2 regions of the Delftia sp. CH05 genome follow, and region 2 is predicted to be linked to the other one. Evidence: predicted binding sites of a transcription regulator. Region 2 holds the regulator's gene; the other holds the start of a gene.
What was found. The regulator LexA, encoded in region 2, represses DNA repair genes until DNA is damaged. The targets are predictions, from matches to a motif close to ACTGTATNNNNATACAGT.

Region 1 (7,835 bases), on a different contig from region 2:
CTGCTCGACCGCTACGCGGAACAGCTCGCCCGCCGCATTGCCGACATAGCAAAAGCCGATGCCTTCGACGCCGTCGCTGCTGCGGACCTTGACCAGCCCGTAGTGGCGGTCGACCACGGTGCGGTTCGACAGATAGGTGACCTTGTCCAGCGGCACGCGGGCAACGCAGACTTCAATGGATTCGATGAGGGGCATGTGCTCTCCTGACATGGTTTGGAAGCGGGAACGAGCGAACTTTGCGCTTCAGGAGATCTGCAACAAAGATGGTGTCCCATGGTTCAGATGACGCAAAATGCGTCGCATGGATTCGCGCTTTCTCCAGAGCTTCATTGCCGTCGTGGACTGCGGCTCGATGGCCGACGCCGCGCGCAGGCTGGACCTGCCGCCCACCACCGTGGCCCAGCAGATGCGTGCGCTGGAGGCCGACGTGGGCTGCGCACTGCTCACGCGGGTGGGCCGGACGGTGCGGCCCACCGTCGTGGGCGCCCGGATCGTGGAGCATGCGCGGGAGGTGCTCAAATCCGTGGAGAACCTGAGGTCGGCCGCCTCGGCCACCGAGCTCCCCGCAGGCCCCCTGAGGCTGGGGGCAACGCCCACGGCGCTGATGGGCCTCGTGCCCCCGCTGCTGCGCCGGTGGATGAGCGCCCATCCGGCCGTGCGCGTCTACATCGAACCCGGCACCTCCTCACTGCTGCTGGACCAGGTGCAGGCCGGCCGTCTGGATGCGGCCATCCTTGTGCACCCGGCCTTCGCCATGCCCAAGACCTGCGAATGGCGGCTGATGCGCAGCGAGGCGCTGATTCTTCTCGCGCCCCGAGACATGAAGGTGCGCGATCCGCTGCTCACGGCCGCACGCGAACCCTTCATCCAGTACGACCGCAAGGTGGTGGCAGGAAAAATGGCGGATGAATACCTGCGGGGCCACGGCATCAAGCCGAAGGTCCGCTTCGAGCTGGACGGCATCGAGCAGATCGCACAGCTGGTTGCGGAAGGCTTCGGTGTCTCCATCCTGCCGGACTGGCCCGTGCTGGGACCGCCGGATGCCAGAACGCGCCGATGGCCGCTGCCCCCTCCGAGCCCGTCCCGCGAAGTGGGCATGGTGTGGCTGCGCTCTTCGGTGCGCTCCCCGCTGGCAGCCGCCTTGTCAGAGCTGATCGATTCCCGCTAGCGGACCATGCCCTGACCTGTGCCTGGCACGCAGGCTCTCAGAACAGGCTGCGTTGCGGCAGCAAAAGCGACGGGTGGTAGAGGCTGCAATCGAGCCGCAGCGGCTCGCGGTTGAATCCGTACCGACGGCAGGCCAGGGCGAAGCGCTGGCGCAGCAGCTCGGCCCAGTGGCCGGTACCTTTCATGCGCTGGCCGAACTCGGCGTTGTACACGCGGCCGGCCTCGCGCTGCTCGCCCTGGATGCCGTGCAGGTCGCGCACGCGCTCCATCACGCGGCGGGCGCGGTCGGGGTAGTGCACCTGCAGCCATTGCTCGAACAGCGGCGCCACTTCCCAGGGCAGGCGCAGCACGGCATAGAAGGCGTGGCGCGCGCCTGCGTCGGCGGCCGCCTCCAGCACCTTCTCCAGGTCTTCGTTGATGAAGGGAATCTGCGGTGCCAGGCTCACGCCCACGGGCACGCCCGCCTCGGTCAACGCGCGGATGCTGCGCAGCCGGCGGTACGGCGCGGCGGCGCGCGGCTCCAGGTGGCGGGCCAGGTCGGCATCCAGCGTGGTCAGCGTGATGTGCACCGAGGCCAGGCCCTGGCGCGCCAGCGGGGCCAGCAGGTCCAGGTCACGCTCCACCCCGCTGCCCTTGGTGACGATGGAAAACGGGTGACGCGCCTCGGCCAGCACTTCGATCAGGCGGCGCGTCAGCCCCAGCTCGCGCTCCACGGGCTGGTAGCAGTCGGTGACCGAGCCCAGCATCACGGGCGCGGCCACATGGCTGGCGCGCGACAGCTCGGCGCGCAGCAGCTCGGGCAGGTTCTGCTTGGCGATGAGCCGGGTCTCGAAGTCCAGCCCCGGCGACCAGCCCAGGTAGCTGTGCGTGGGCCGGGCATAGCAATAGATGCAGCCATGCTCGCAGCCCCGGTAGGGATTGAGCCCCATGTGAAACGGCAGGTCGGGCGACTGGTGGCGGCTCAGCGCCGAGCGGGCCTGCTCCCAGCGCAGTTCGGTGCGCAGGGGCGCGGCTTCCTCGCCTTCGGCCGGCGCCTCAAGACTGCCCCAGCCGTCGTCAAAGGCCTCGCGCGGATCGGTGGTGAAGCGGTGTGCCAGTTGGCTGGCTGCGCCCCGGCCCTTGATGGCGTGCAGGGGCACCCGGGCCGTGTCGTGATGAGGCGTGGGAGGACTGGAAAGCATGAAGAAACTGTATAAAAATACAGCCATGCCAACAAGCACTCCCCGCATGCCTGCGGTTGCGCAGTGGGTTTTGCCGGCTTGGCAAGTGCCCGCGCCAATCCGCACCGCACCGTGCGGGTTCGCTTGGCAGAACGCGCACGGGCCTGCACAATGGCCTTATCGCACCAACTTGGTGCTTTTCTCTTTTCTGAAGATGCCTTGGCCCGGACAACCGCGTTGCCCGGGCTTTTGTCCGTTTGGGCGCCGCTGCCCTTCACTGCAGCCACGGCGCAAGCACACAAGGGAGCCAACACCATGGAGCGCAAGCCCCACATCATTCTTTCGTCCCTGGACCTGGAACGCATCGAGGCCCTGCTGGACAAGCAGCCCGCCTTTCCCGGCCGCGAGGCGCTCGAGGCCGAGCTGGACCGTGCCGACGTGCTCGAACCCAGGGAAATGCCGCCCAACGTGGTGACCATGAATTCCACGGTGCGCTTCACGCTGCTGGAGTCGGGCAAGACCAATACGCTGACCCTGGTCTATCCCAAGGAGATGGATGGCAGCGCCGACAAGGTGTCGGTGTTCGCGCCCGTGGGCATTGCCCTGCTGGGCCTGAGCGTGGGCGACCAGTCCCGCATGCCCGGCCCCTCGGGCCAGGTCACCGTGCGCGTGGATGCCATCGAGTTCCAGCCGGAAAGCGCGGGCGAGCTGCACCGTTGAACGCCGACCGGCGTGAAGCGAAAAAGGCAGCCCACCGGCTGCCTTTGTTGTTTGTGGGCTGACGCACCGCGCCTCAGCGCAGGCCCGCCACAAATGCCGCGATCAGGCCGGTGCCCACCAGGCCGGCCTGCCAGCGCAGCGCCATGTGCCAGCTGGGAACGTGGCGCTCCACGCGCTCGTACAGCAGATGGCCGGCCGCAATCGACAGCACGAAGGCCGTGCACATGCCCAGCAGGGCGGCGGGAATGGACTGTGGCCAGAAATGGCTTTCCACGGCATTGACCAGCAGGCAGACCGAGAAGTGCACGAGAAACACCGAGTACGAAATCTTGCCCAGCCGGCGCAGCGGCGCCCAGCCTTGTGCCTGGGCAAACGCGGGGCTGCGCATGGCCGCGACCAGGGCCAGCGCCGTGGCACCGGCCAGCGCGATGCGGTCGCGCCACTCCAGTGCCAGCGCCGCCACGACCAGGGCCACGATCAGCAGGGACCAGCTCCAGGCCGTCGAGGACTTGTCCGCATGCGCGGCCCAGTAGGCCAGCATGCCCAGGCCGTAGGCGCCAAAGAAGTACGGCGCCCACACATCCCATTGCGCATCCAGATTGAAGCCCAGCAGCGAGGCCGCCACGCCGATCACCACCAGCGCCTGCGCCACGCTCAGCGTCCAGGGCCAGCAGCGCGACAGCGCCTGGCCACCGAAGCGTCGGCGCAGCAAGGCGCCGCCCCAGCGCGTGCCGGCCAGCAGCAGCGCCGTCAGCGCAAACAGCTGGAAGTCGATGGACACGTACCAGACGCCGGCGGACAGCGACTCCTCGCCCACGATGTTCTGCAGCAGCAGCGCATGCGCCACCAGCTGCCAGAGATCGGGCTCGCCCGACACCGAGGCATGGTCGAACCAGGGCCGCACGGCCGCCGAGACGACGATGGCCACGACCAGGGCCACGGCATAGGGCACGACCAGGCGCACGAAGCGGCGCCCGATGCGCGACCACGGATCGCTGTGCAAGCCGTGGCCTTGCGGCGCCATGCTGGCTGCCGCCAGGTAGCCGCCCAGCACCAGGAAGATCTGCACGGCCATGCGCGCATATTCATAGAGCCAGTCGATGAGGTCCGGCGCGGCCGGATGGGCGATATCGGACATGGGGCCGTAGAAGGCCAGGTGGTGCCAGACGATGGCGGCACAGGCCATGCCCTTGGTGCAGTCGATCAGCGCACTGCGGCTAGCGTGGGACATGGGGCAATCTGCAATCTGCGAACGGGTCGGGAAGCGGGAGGCGCTGGGCCCGGGCCGCCTGGCCGCAAGCCCGCAAAGGCGCCATTGTGCGCCTTTTGACCGCGTCTTGCAGAAAGCTGACGCACCGCTTTCCAAGCCGCACAGGACATGCCGGCACGCGAGGGCACAATGCATGCCATGACGCAACCCAAACCTCTTCCGGCGTTGAACCGGCAGTTCGTCTCGCACTTCGGCGAGATGGGTAGCCGCTGGGGCATCAACCGCACGGTAGGCCAGATCTACGCTCTGCTGTTTCTTTCGCCCGAGCCGCTCAATGCCGACCAGATCGCCGAGACGCTGGAGTTCTCGCGCTCCAACGTGAGCATGGGGCTCAAGGAATTGCAGGCCTGGCGCCTGGTGCAATTGCGCCACCAGCCAGGCGACCGGCGCGAGTATTTCGAGGCGCCGCAGGATGTCTGGGAAATCTTCCGCCGCCTGGCCGAGGAACGCCGCCGCCGCGAGATCGAGCCCACCCAGTCCATGCTGCGCGCCGCCATGCTGGAGGAAGTCACCACCGAAGAGGAACGCTACGCCCAGCAGCGCATGCGCGACATGTACGAGCTGATCGACCGGCTCATGAACTGGTTCGACGACGTGCAGCGCCTGTCGCCCGAGACCGCCATGCAGCTCATGGGCATGGGCACGGCCGTGACGCGGCTGCTGGATCTGAAGGACCGCATCACGGGCGGCAAGGGCCGCGCCAAGGCGGATGACACCGACGATTGAACCTGGCAAGCCTGCGTACAAAAATGAGCTCCCGAGGGAGCTCATCGTGTTTACAGCAATGCTTCATTGGCGGTAAGCGCGTGCAAAAACTGGCGTAGCCCAAAGCGAGGGACACCGAGCAAGGGCCGCCCGCCCCCGCAGCGAGGGTGTCGTCCCCCTCCCGAAGAGAGAGGGGGAAGGCGCGAAGCGCCTCAGGGGGAGCTTTATTTCTCCCGGGCCAGGAGTTCGCGGCGCGTGGCCTCGTCGTCCATCAGTTCGTACCACATCGCGTTGAGCACCGCGAAGGCGGCCGCCAGCGGCAGGCCGAGCAACCAGGCGAAGTACCACATGGTGTTGTGTCCTTTCTTGACGTTGACTGTCGTTGCTTGATTCGGTGGATCAGTACGAGTGGCCGCGGCCCTCGATGATGGCCATCGGGTCGACCTTGCCGCGCAGCACGCTGTAGACCCAGCTGGTGTAGGCCACGATGAGGGGCACGAAGATCAGCGCGCACACCAGCATGATGAACAGCGTCACATGGCTGGACGAAGAGTCCCAGACCGTGAGGCTGTGCTGCGGGTTCAGCGACGAGGGCAGGATGAACGGGAACATGGACGCCCCCACGCTGGCGATGATGCCGGCAATGCCCAGGCCGCTGGACAGCAGGGCCAGCCACTCGCGGCGCAGCCACAGGCCCAGCGCCGCCATCAGCGGCATCAGCAGGCCGATGGCCGGCACGGCCCAGAGCACGGGCCGGGCCTGGTAGTTGGCGAACCAGGCGCCCGCCTGCAGCGCAGCCGTCTTGAACAGCGGGTTGGACGGTCCGGTGGTGTTGATCTCGCTGGTGATGCGGTAGCCGTTGAGCGCGGCCAGCCACACGCCGGCCGCCGCGAACAGCACCGTGGTGGCGACGGCAGCCACCATGCCGAGGCGGCGCGCGCGCGCGGCCACATCGCCCTCGGTCTTGAACACCAGCCAGGACGCACCATGCATGAGCAGCATGCACAGCGAGACCAGGCCGGCCAGCAGCGCAAACGGGTTGAGCAGGCCGAAGAACGTGCCCTCGTAGTAGATGCGCATGTCGGGCGCCAGGCGGAAGGGCACGCCCTGCAGCACATTGCCCAGGGCCACGCCGAAGATCAGCGCGGGCACCACGCCGGCCATGCACAGCACGGCATCCCAGCGCGCGCGCCAGGCCGGATCCTCGCGCTTGCTGCGGAACTTGAAGGCCACGGGCCGCAGGATCAGCGCCACCAGCGCCGCGAACATGGCCAGGTAAAAGCCCGAGAACGAGACCGCATACAGCTGCGGCCAGGCCGCAAAGATGGCGCCGCCGCCCAGGATGAGCCAGACCTGGTTGCCTTCCCAGACCGGGCCCAGAGAGTTGATGACGACGCGGCGCTCCACGTCGGTCCTGGCCGCCAGCGGCAGCAGCGCGGCAGCGCCCAGGTCAAAGCCATCGGTGACGGCAAAGGCGATGAGCAGCACGCCCAGCAGGCCCCACCACAGCAGGCGCAGGACGTCGTAGCTGATCAGTTCGTGAAGAATCATGGTGACAATCTCCCTTGGTCATTGCCCGCGGGCGAGTTTTTGCATCAGAGGGAAGTAGGTGGTCAGGTGCGGTGCGCTTTCCTCCTGCGGTCCCTTGCGGATGGCCTTCACCATGAGCTTCATCTCGATGACGAAGAGCACGGAGTAGATGGCGATGAAGCCTGCAATCGTCAGCAGCAGCGTGCCCGCGCCCAGGTTGGAGACGGCCAGCGCCGTGGGCAGCACGCCTTCGATGATCCAGGGCTGGCGGCCCACCTCGGCCACGATCCAGCCGCACTCGGCCGCAATCCAAGGCAGGGGAATGGCGATCACGGCCAGCTTGAGCATCCACGGATGGGCGTCCAGCCTGCGCCGCACCGACAGCCAGAAGAAGGCCGCCGTGAGCGCGATGAAGAACATGCCCAGCCCCACCATGATGCGGAAGGCCCAGAACAGCGGCCCCACGGCCGGCACGGTGTCCCAGGCGGCCTGGGCGATCTGCGCGTCCGTGGCCTGGCGCGGGTCGTCCACGTAGCGCTTGAGCAGCAGCGCGTAGCCCAGTTGCCCGCCCTTGTCCTCGAAGACGGCCTTGGCCTCGGCCGGCACCTGGCCCGTGGGGCCGGCGGCGCGGATGGCCTCCAGCGCGCCATAGGCCTCGATGCCGTTGCGGATGTACTGCTCGGTGCGCTGGACCAGGTCGTTGATGCCGGGGATCTCGGTGGTCAGCGAGCGCGTGCCGATCAGGCCCATGACCCAGGGAATGTGCACGGCGTAGTGCGTCTCCCGTGCGGCCTTGTCGGGGAAGCCGAAGGCCGTGAAGGCGGCCGGTGCGGGCTCGGTATCCCACATGGCCTCGATGGCGGCCAGCTTCATCTTCTGGTGCTCCGACGACAGGTAGCCGCTTTCATCGCCCAGCACCACCACCGACAGCGCAGCGGCCAGGCCGAACGAGGTGGCCACCGTCATGGAGCGGCGCGCCAGCTGGATGTGCCGGCCCTTGAGCAGATACCAGGCCGAGACGCCCAGCACGAAGATGGCGGCCGTCACGTAGCCTGCCGAGACCGTGTGCACGAACTTGGCCTGGGCCACGGGGTTGGTCAGCACCGCGAAGAAGTCGGTGACCTCCATGCGCATGGTCTGCGGGTTGAACGCCGCGCCCACGGGGTTTTGCATCCAGCCGTTGGCGATCAGGATCCACAGCGCCGAGAAGTTCGAGCCCAGGGCCACGCACCAGGTGGTCACCAGATGGCCGACCTTGCTCAGGCGGTCCCAGCCGAAGAAGA
Region 2 (7,835 bases):
AAAGGCACGCAAGCCGCTTTCATCTGCCAGAAGTACGGCATTCCCCAGATCTCCACCGGTGACATGCTGCGTGCCGCCGTCAAGGCCGGCACGCCCCTGGGCCAGCAGGCCAAGGCCGTGATGGACGCCGGCCAACTGGTCAGCGACGACCTGATCATCAATCTGGTCAAGGAGCGCATTGCCCAGCCCGATTGCGCCAACGGCTTCCTGTTCGACGGATTTCCCCGCACCATTCCCCAGGCCGACGCCATGAAGGCCGCCGGCGTGAAGCTGGACTACGTGCTCGAGATCGATGTGCCCTTCGATGCCATCATCGAGCGCATGAGCGGCCGCCGCTCCCACCCCGCTTCGGGCCGCACCTACCACGTCACGTTCAACCCGCCCAAGGTCGAAGGCCTGGACGACGTGACCGGCGAGCCGCTGGTGCAGCGCGAGGACGACAAGGAAGAAACGGTCAAGAAGCGCCTGGACGTCTACAGCAGCCAGACCCGCCCGCTGGTGGACTACTACCGCGCCTGGGCCGAGAAGGAAGCCGCAGCAGCCCCCAAGTACCGCGCCATCAGCGGCCTGGGCTCGGTGGAAGACATCACCCAGCGCGCCCTGGCAGCACTGGCTGAATGACACAGGCCATGCGCCAGACCCCAGAAAAGCACCCGCCGGGTGCTTTTTTGTTGCCCGCCTGCATCTGAAGCGCCGGCGACGCCCGGAGGATCAGTCGCGCGGCTGCGCGGCCAGCGCCAGCATCATGGCAATCCGTGCCTTGGCCACGGGCAGTTGGACCAGATCGGCCTCTGCGGGGTCCGTGCCAAGCCCCGAGGCAACGGGCAGGCCTTCGGCGCAGCGCGTGCCCCGCCAGATCCAGACGCCTTTGTCGCGCGCACGCAGCAAGGCCGCTTCCATGCTTTCGTGAATGGTCGCATTGCCCGTGCCGGCCACCACGATGCCGCGCACGCCGGCGGCCACCAGCGCATCCACGCCGCAGGCACGCGCCAGGGCACCGCTGAACACCACCTCGACCCAGGGCAGCTCATCCAGCGCCAGCAGGTCAGACAGAGCGGGAGCGGAAGTCACCATCCGCGCAACGGGGGCGACCGGCGTGACCGGCGCATCAGGCACCAGCCAGCGCACGCGTCCTTCCTCCACCACGGCCTGCGGGCCACCTTCCATGGAGCGCATGGCCTGCAGTCGGTAAGGGTGGACCTTTTGCACCTGGGCCGCCGCATGCACCTCGCCGCCGGCCACCACCCACACACCGCTGCGCCCGCCGCTGGCGGCCACGGTCACGGCATCGCGCAGATTCTGCGGTCCGTCGGCCAGCAGGGCCGTGGCCGGGCGCATGGCGCAAGTGAGCACTATGGGCTTGGCGGCAGGCAGCAGGCTGTGCAGCAGCCAGGCCGTCTCTTCCAGCGTGTCCGTTCCATGCGTGATCACCACGGCGCGTGTGTCCGCATCCTCCAGCGCCTGCGTGCAGGCACGCAGCAACGCGCGCCACACGGACCAGTCCATATCCTTGCTGTCCACCTGCGCGATCTGCTGCGTCTGCACAGGCCCCAGCGCCTGCTGCTCCAGATCCGGCACGGCATCGAGCAGCGACTGCACCGTGATCTGTCCGGCCTTGTATCCCACTGCCTGCGACTGCGAATCCGCCCGGCCGGCGATGGTGCCGCCCGTGCCAAGAATCACCAACTTTGACTGCCCCACTTGCACCTCTTGGAAAACTGGTTAAAAATACAGATACTGTATAAATCATCAGATGACTTCTCTGCCTGCCATCTGAATTCAAGGACCGGACGCACGCCATGCTCGACCATCCCAAGCTCACCGCCCGCCAGCAACAGATCCTGGACCTGATCCAGGCCGCCATCTCCCGCACGGGCGCGCCCCCCACCCGCGCGGAAATCGCCAACACGCTGGGCTTCAAGTCCGCCAACGCAGCAGAGGAACATCTGCAGGCCCTGGCCCGCAAAGGCGTGATCGAACTGGTCAGCGGCACCTCCCGCGGCATTCGCCTGCGTACCGACACCGTGCGCAACATCAATGCCGCACGCGGCACCAGCTTCGGGCTGCCGCTGTCGGCCCTGGCGCCGCTGATGCTGCCGCTGGTGGGCCGCGTTGCGGCGGGCTCGCCCATTCTCGCCCAGGAACATATCGACCAGACCTATTCCGTCGAACCCAGCCTGTTCCAGGTCCGCCCGGACTATCTGCTGCGCGTGCGCGGCATGTCCATGCGCGACGCGGGCATCATGGACGGCGATCTGCTGGCCGTGCAGTCCGCGCATGAAGCCCGCAACGGGCAGATCGTCGTGGCACGCCTGGGAGATGAAGTCACCGTCAAGCGCCTGCGCCGCACCACGCAGGGCGTGGAGCTCCTGCCGGAAAACCCCGATTACCCGGTGATCCGCGTCGCTCCCGAAGAGGCCTTTGCCATTGAAGGCCTGGCCGTGGGGCTGATCCGCAACAGCATGTCCATGTAAGCCGGACGGGCAGCCCTGCACGGGTTGCCACCCCCTACTTCATGCACCGCCCAGGTGGTAGGCGCGAAGCCTTGCAGCTTCGCCCTGGGCGGAGCTTTGCCCGCAAACCGCAATCCTGCCTGTGTCCATGCCTCTTTGAAATACGCCAACAGGAGTCGTCACATGGGATTCGCTCTGCCAACACTGTCTTCTCTGTCCTTCCTGCGCCTGGCACAGGGCATTCGCCTGCCCGCCGCCGCCATGGAGCCCGCCATGCGCACCATCCAGCCCGAATCGCCTGTGCAATCCGAGCAGGCGACCATCCTGTCCTTCAGCAAGGCCCGCCGCCGCAGCCAGCAGCGGCGCAGCAAGTCAGCACGGCTGCCAGAACACAGGGATGCGCAGCTGCTGCTGCCCCTGCAACCCGAACTGCCCTCCCTTCCGGCAGATCAGGCCCTGCCTTCGGGTCTGCGCATCATCCAGCGCTCGCCGCAGGAGCAGCCCGAATGCCTGTTCATCTCGGGCCGCATGGCCGATGTCTGTGCCGCCCTGGAACGCATGGAAGCGCACGGCGCGCAGACACCGGCCTGAGGTCGCCCTGAGACCAACCCGTCCACCCGGTCTGCGAGAGCCCGGGCCTGTCTCTTGCCTTGCCCAGCGGCAGGGGCTGCGCATCAGGCCCTGACAGCCGCCGGTGCAGCACTCCCCTCGCTGCGCCGATTGCGCATGCACCACGCCTGCGCCGCGGCAACGCACAGAATGCACAGCACGACGCTCAACGAAAAACGCAGTCCGCGCGCATCGGACAGCATGCCGAACAACGGCGCCACCATGCCGCCTATCGACATGGCCAGCCCCAGGGTCAGCCCGCTGGCCGTGGCCTGGTTGCGCGGCAGATAGTCCTGGGCCAGCGTGACCTGGGCGGCAAACGGAAGAAACATGCACACGCCCAGGGCCATGGTGCAGGCCAGCGCCATCCATGGCGTGGAGGCCAGGGCCAGGGCCGCCAGAGCAGGCAATGCCAGCAGGTAGCCGGCGCGGATGGCCTGCATGCGCCCCCGGCGATCTGCAAGCGTGCCCCCCAGCAAAGTACCCACCGCCGCAGCGGCTGTGAATGAGGTCAGCGTGGCCGCTCCCATGAAGTCCGAGCCGCCCAGCTCGCGCGTCACGAACATGGGCAGGGTGGACAGCACCGTCACATAGGGAATCGACCAGCAGACGATGACCCCGCACAGCAGGAAGAAGGCGCGCCAGTGGTTGGCCGGCAATTCGCCCTGCGCCACGGCCGGGCGCCGGGTGGCGCAATGGTCCTTGGCTCCATCCCGCCAGGTACAGGCATACCAGAGCACCAGCATGGCCGCTGCAGGCAGGGCCAGCATCCAGCTGCGGTGCAAGGCGCCTGCGCCCACCACGGCCGCCGCCAGCATGGGAGCGAACGATGCCCCCGCCGTTCCGCCCACCGAAAACACGCTCATCGCCTTCTGCGAGCTGCCGCCCGCCATGCGGGCCGCCACCGTTGCGGACGGATGGTAGGCCGCGATCCCCAGGCCGCACAGCACGGCAGCCAACCAGCTGACCCAGTAGTCCGGGCTCATGCCCACCAGGGCCAGGCCCAGGGCGGCCACCACAAAGCCGGCCGGCACCATCCAGGGCCGTGGCGACCGGTCGGCATACAGGCCGAACAGCGGCTGGACCATGCTCGACAGGCCCGTGGCCGCCAGCATCAGGCCGCTGGCTTCCGTATAGCTGTAGCCGCGCTCCAGCACCATGAAGGGCAACAGCGCAGGAACCAGTCCCTGGTAGAGGTCGTTGATGGCATGCGTGCCCGTAAGCAGCCCCAGACGTGCGCGGTTCATGCCCTGCCTCCTGTCACGTCCGTCATTCTCGAAAGGGAAATCATCTCCATACCTGCCACTTTCCTGCGGATTGAAAGTGGGTCATCGTAGAAAGTGCATGATCTGCATTCCTGCTACGAAGCAACAACAATCGTCGAGAAAATGACAACCCGGCAAAGTGGCCCACTTTCCCATGCCCGCACACGCGCTTGCCTGGATGACGTGCCTGCGGCCGCTCCATTGCCCCCGCACGGCGAGCACACGGCCCGCCCGGTCGTGGCCTTTGCCACAGACATGGCGGCCGGCGCTGCCATCGCACCGCATGCCCACCGCCGCGGCCAGCTGCTGCATGCCACCGAGGGAGTGATGCTGATCCGCGCGGATTCGGGCAGTTGGGTCGTCCCCCCGGGATGCGCCGTCTGGGTTCCACCACAGTCCCTGCACGCCATCCACATGGCCGCCGGCCCCGTGGCCATGCGCACCGTGTTCGTGGAGCCGGGGCTGCGGCCCGGCCTGTGGCAAGACTGCCGAGTGATGCAGGTCACGCCCCTGCTGCGCGAACTCGTGCTGGAGGCCATCGAGCTGCCCATGGACTACCCGCTGGGCGGCAGGGAGGAGCGTGTCATGCAGTTGATCCTCGACGAAATGGAGCGCGCCCGCGCCCTGTCCTTGCACGTGCCCATGCCCCGGCATGGCGCCCTGGCCGCCTGCTGCCGCAGCTTTGTGGACGACCCATCGCAGGACGCCGGCCTGGCCAGTTGGGCACAGCGGCTGCACATGCATCCCCGCACGCTGGCACGCCTGTTCCTGCGCGAGACCGGCATGAACTTCGGCGCATGGTGCCGCCAGGCCCGTCTTCTGCTCAGCCTGCCCCGGCTGGCCGCTGGCGCCTCGGTCCTGGAAGTGGCGCTCTCCCATGGATACGACAGTCCCAGCGCCTTCACCGCCGTCTTCCGGCGCAGCTTTGGCGCTCCGCCCAGCGCCTACCAGCGCAATCGCCCGGCGCAGGGCCGGCGTGGAAGTTCCGCCAGCATCTCCCTGTAGCGCACATGCAACAGAAAGATACCCAGTCCTCAGGAGTAAAGCCTGCGTGAAAGATAATTGATAAGCATTCTTATTATCTTTTGCAACCGAGACCGCCACGTTGCCCATCTCGGCTTCTACGCCCGGCCTCCCCGCTTCTTTCGCACAAGCCCTCTCCGTGCACAGCCTCTACCAGAATCACCATCCCTGGCTGGAAAGCCTGCTGCGCAAGCGCCTGGGCAACCGTGACGATGCGGCCGACCTGGCCCAGGACACCTTCGTGCGCCTGCTGCGCTCGCCAGTGCCGCAGCAGGACATCCGCGAGCCCAGGCGCTACCTGGCCACCATCGCCCGCGGCCTGGTCACCGACCTGTTTCGCCGCCGCACGCTGGAGCAGTCCTATCTGGACTATCTTGCACAGCTGCCGCAGTCGCTGGCGCCTTCGCCCGAGGAGCAGGCCATCGTCCAGCAGACCCTGCTCGACGTGGACCGCATGCTCCAGGGCCTTGCACCCAAGGTGCGCGAAGCCTTCGTCCTGTCCCATTTCGAGGAACTGAGCTACCCCGAGATCGCCGAGCGCCTGGGCGTGTCGCTGCGCACCGTCAGCAACTACCTGACCCGGGCGATGGAGCATTGCTGCCTGGTCCTGGCATAGCCACATGGGCGAGGGATCTTTGGAAAGCAACGACCGACGGGCCTTGCATGAGGCCGCTGCCTGGCACGTGAAACTGCGCGGCACCGCGGTGACGCCAAGCCTGCAGCAGGCATGGACGGACTGGCACGAGGCCGACCCCGCCCACCAGCGCGCCTGGCTGCGCGTGCAATCCGTCACCGCACAGCTGTCGCATCTGCCCGCACCCTTGGCGCGCCAGGCGCTGGGCCGCCGCTCCGACCCCAATCGCCGTTCTGCGGTGCGTGCTGTGGCCCTTGGCCTGGGCAGTGGTGCCACGGCCTGGCTCGCCTGGAAAGGCGCGCCGCTCGAGCACTGGCAGGCAGCTCATCGCACCGCCACTGGCGAGCGCCGCGACCTGACGCTGCCCGACGGCTCCCTGGTGGCCCTGGATACAGCCACCTCCGTGGACGTGGCTTTCGACGACCGCCAGCGCCTGCTGCGCCTTTACCGCGGCCGCATCCTCGTCGCCACCGGGCCAGACGCACTGGGCCGCCCCTTCAGTGTGCAAACCCCGCAAGGCCATGTACTGGCCCTGGGAACGCGCTTCACGGTCCATGTCGCGGACGACGGCCTGTGCCATGTCAACGTGCAGGAAAAGACCGTGCGCCTGCAGCCCCTGGACAGCGAAGCCACCCCCACCGAGCTGCAGGCCGGGCAACACGCCGCCTTCTCGGCCAGCGCCGCCCAGCCACCCGCGTCTGCCGATCCCTTTGCCGCCAGCTGGCACGAAGGCGGACTGATCGCGCTGGACATGCCGCTGGGCCAGCTGATCGACGCCCTCGCCCGCTACCGGCCCGGCTACCTGGGCTGCACGCCCGAGGTGGCAGGCCTGCGTGTCTCGGGCGCCTTTCCCGTGGACGACACCGATCGCGCCCTGGCCGCGCTCGTCAGCCGCTTCCCCTTGCAGTTGAGCACCCGTACACGCTATTGGGTGCAAGTGCAGGCACGGTCTGGCGGGGATTGAGTAGGCGATCGAGGAGGCGTTCCAGTGGGCGAGCCGGCGGCCGCACGGCCTTTGCGGTCAGGCCCGCACATACGGGTGATGCACCACGTCGAAGCCCTCCTGTGCGCAAGGCGCGACAAAGTAGCTGGTGATCAGGTCGAACTGCTCATCGCTGGCCTGAAAGGGATGATCCCCCGCCGCATTGCGCGCACGCAGGCGCTGCTTGCAGACCTCATCGGGCACATCCAGGAAATGCAGGCGGTGGGAGGCACCCACCCTCTCGAACACGCTGCGCGCCCAACCTCTGCCTTCCAGCGTGTTGGCAGGAAAGTCCAGCACCACTGAAACGCCGGCATCCAGCAGCGCCTGCACATGTGCCCCCATCAATCCCTTGAGCCGCGCGCTGCAGCGCACATAGTCGGCCACCGACTGCATCTCGCCAGGATACAAACCGGCCAGCCAGGAATCCTCGCTGACCAGCACCGTGCCGGGCTGCGCCGCCAGTTGCCGTGCCAGCGTCGACTTGCCCGAGCCGATCTTGCCGCAGACCATGTGCAGCGTGGCCGGCCGCGCAGCGCGGGAATCGGCCTGGGCGTCGTCCGCATGGCGGGACGGTTCGAAAACCTGCATATCCATCTCCTGAAAGGCTTGTGAAAACCCTGGAGGCGGAATGAAAAAACCCGCCTCTTCTGGGCGGGTTGCATGGCGCCGAAGGCCGCTGGCTAACCCACCATCCAATGGATGGTGCGAATAATCTGCGTTGCGTTCAGGCGGGCCATGGCGCACAGCATAGCGCAATCAGGGCGCCTCAATGGGCCACCATCCGCACCAGCCCCAGCCCCGCAAACAGCGCGGCAACGCCCAGCACCAGCGAACCCAGCGCATACAGCACGGAAGCGAGCCAGTCG

Region 1: GRX31_RS20110 (PA0069 family radical SAM protein) is a predicted target of LexA. The motif match lies at 2,355-2,372, and genes of this name have one in related genera.

What each region holds. Positions count from the first base shown of each region.
Region 1 is NZ_WUMG01000029.1:8,731-16,565, reverse strand. It holds gene GRX31_RS20120 (mandelate racemase/muconate lactonizing enzyme family protein) at 1-195, opposite strand, end outside; gene GRX31_RS20115 (LysR family transcriptional regulator) at 302-1,168, shown strand; gene GRX31_RS20110 (PA0069 family radical SAM protein) at 1,206-2,348, opposite strand; gene rnk (nucleoside diphosphate kinase regulator) at 2,643-3,047, shown strand; gene GRX31_RS20100 (acyltransferase family protein) at 3,121-4,278, opposite strand; gene GRX31_RS20095 (GbsR/MarR family transcriptional regulator) at 4,447-5,043, shown strand; gene cydX (cytochrome bd-I oxidase subunit CydX) at 5,247-5,372, opposite strand; gene cydB (cytochrome d ubiquinol oxidase subunit II) at 5,422-6,573, opposite strand; gene GRX31_RS20080 (cytochrome ubiquinol oxidase subunit I) at 6,592-7,835, opposite strand, start outside.
Region 2 is NZ_WUMG01000009.1:95,360-103,194, reverse strand. It holds gene adk (adenylate kinase) at 1-621, shown strand, start outside; gene GRX31_RS10200 (asparaginase) at 712-1,701, opposite strand; gene lexA (transcriptional repressor LexA) at 1,800-2,474, shown strand; gene GRX31_RS10190 (hypothetical protein) at 2,637-3,044, shown strand; gene GRX31_RS10185 (MFS transporter) at 3,128-4,309, opposite strand; gene GRX31_RS10180 (AraC family transcriptional regulator) at 4,451-5,332, shown strand; gene GRX31_RS10175 (sigma-70 family RNA polymerase sigma factor) at 5,490-5,966, shown strand; gene GRX31_RS10170 (FecR domain-containing protein) at 5,971-6,948, shown strand; gene GRX31_RS10165 (AAA family ATPase) at 7,006-7,557, opposite strand; gene crcB (fluoride efflux transporter CrcB) at 7,736-7,835, opposite strand, start outside.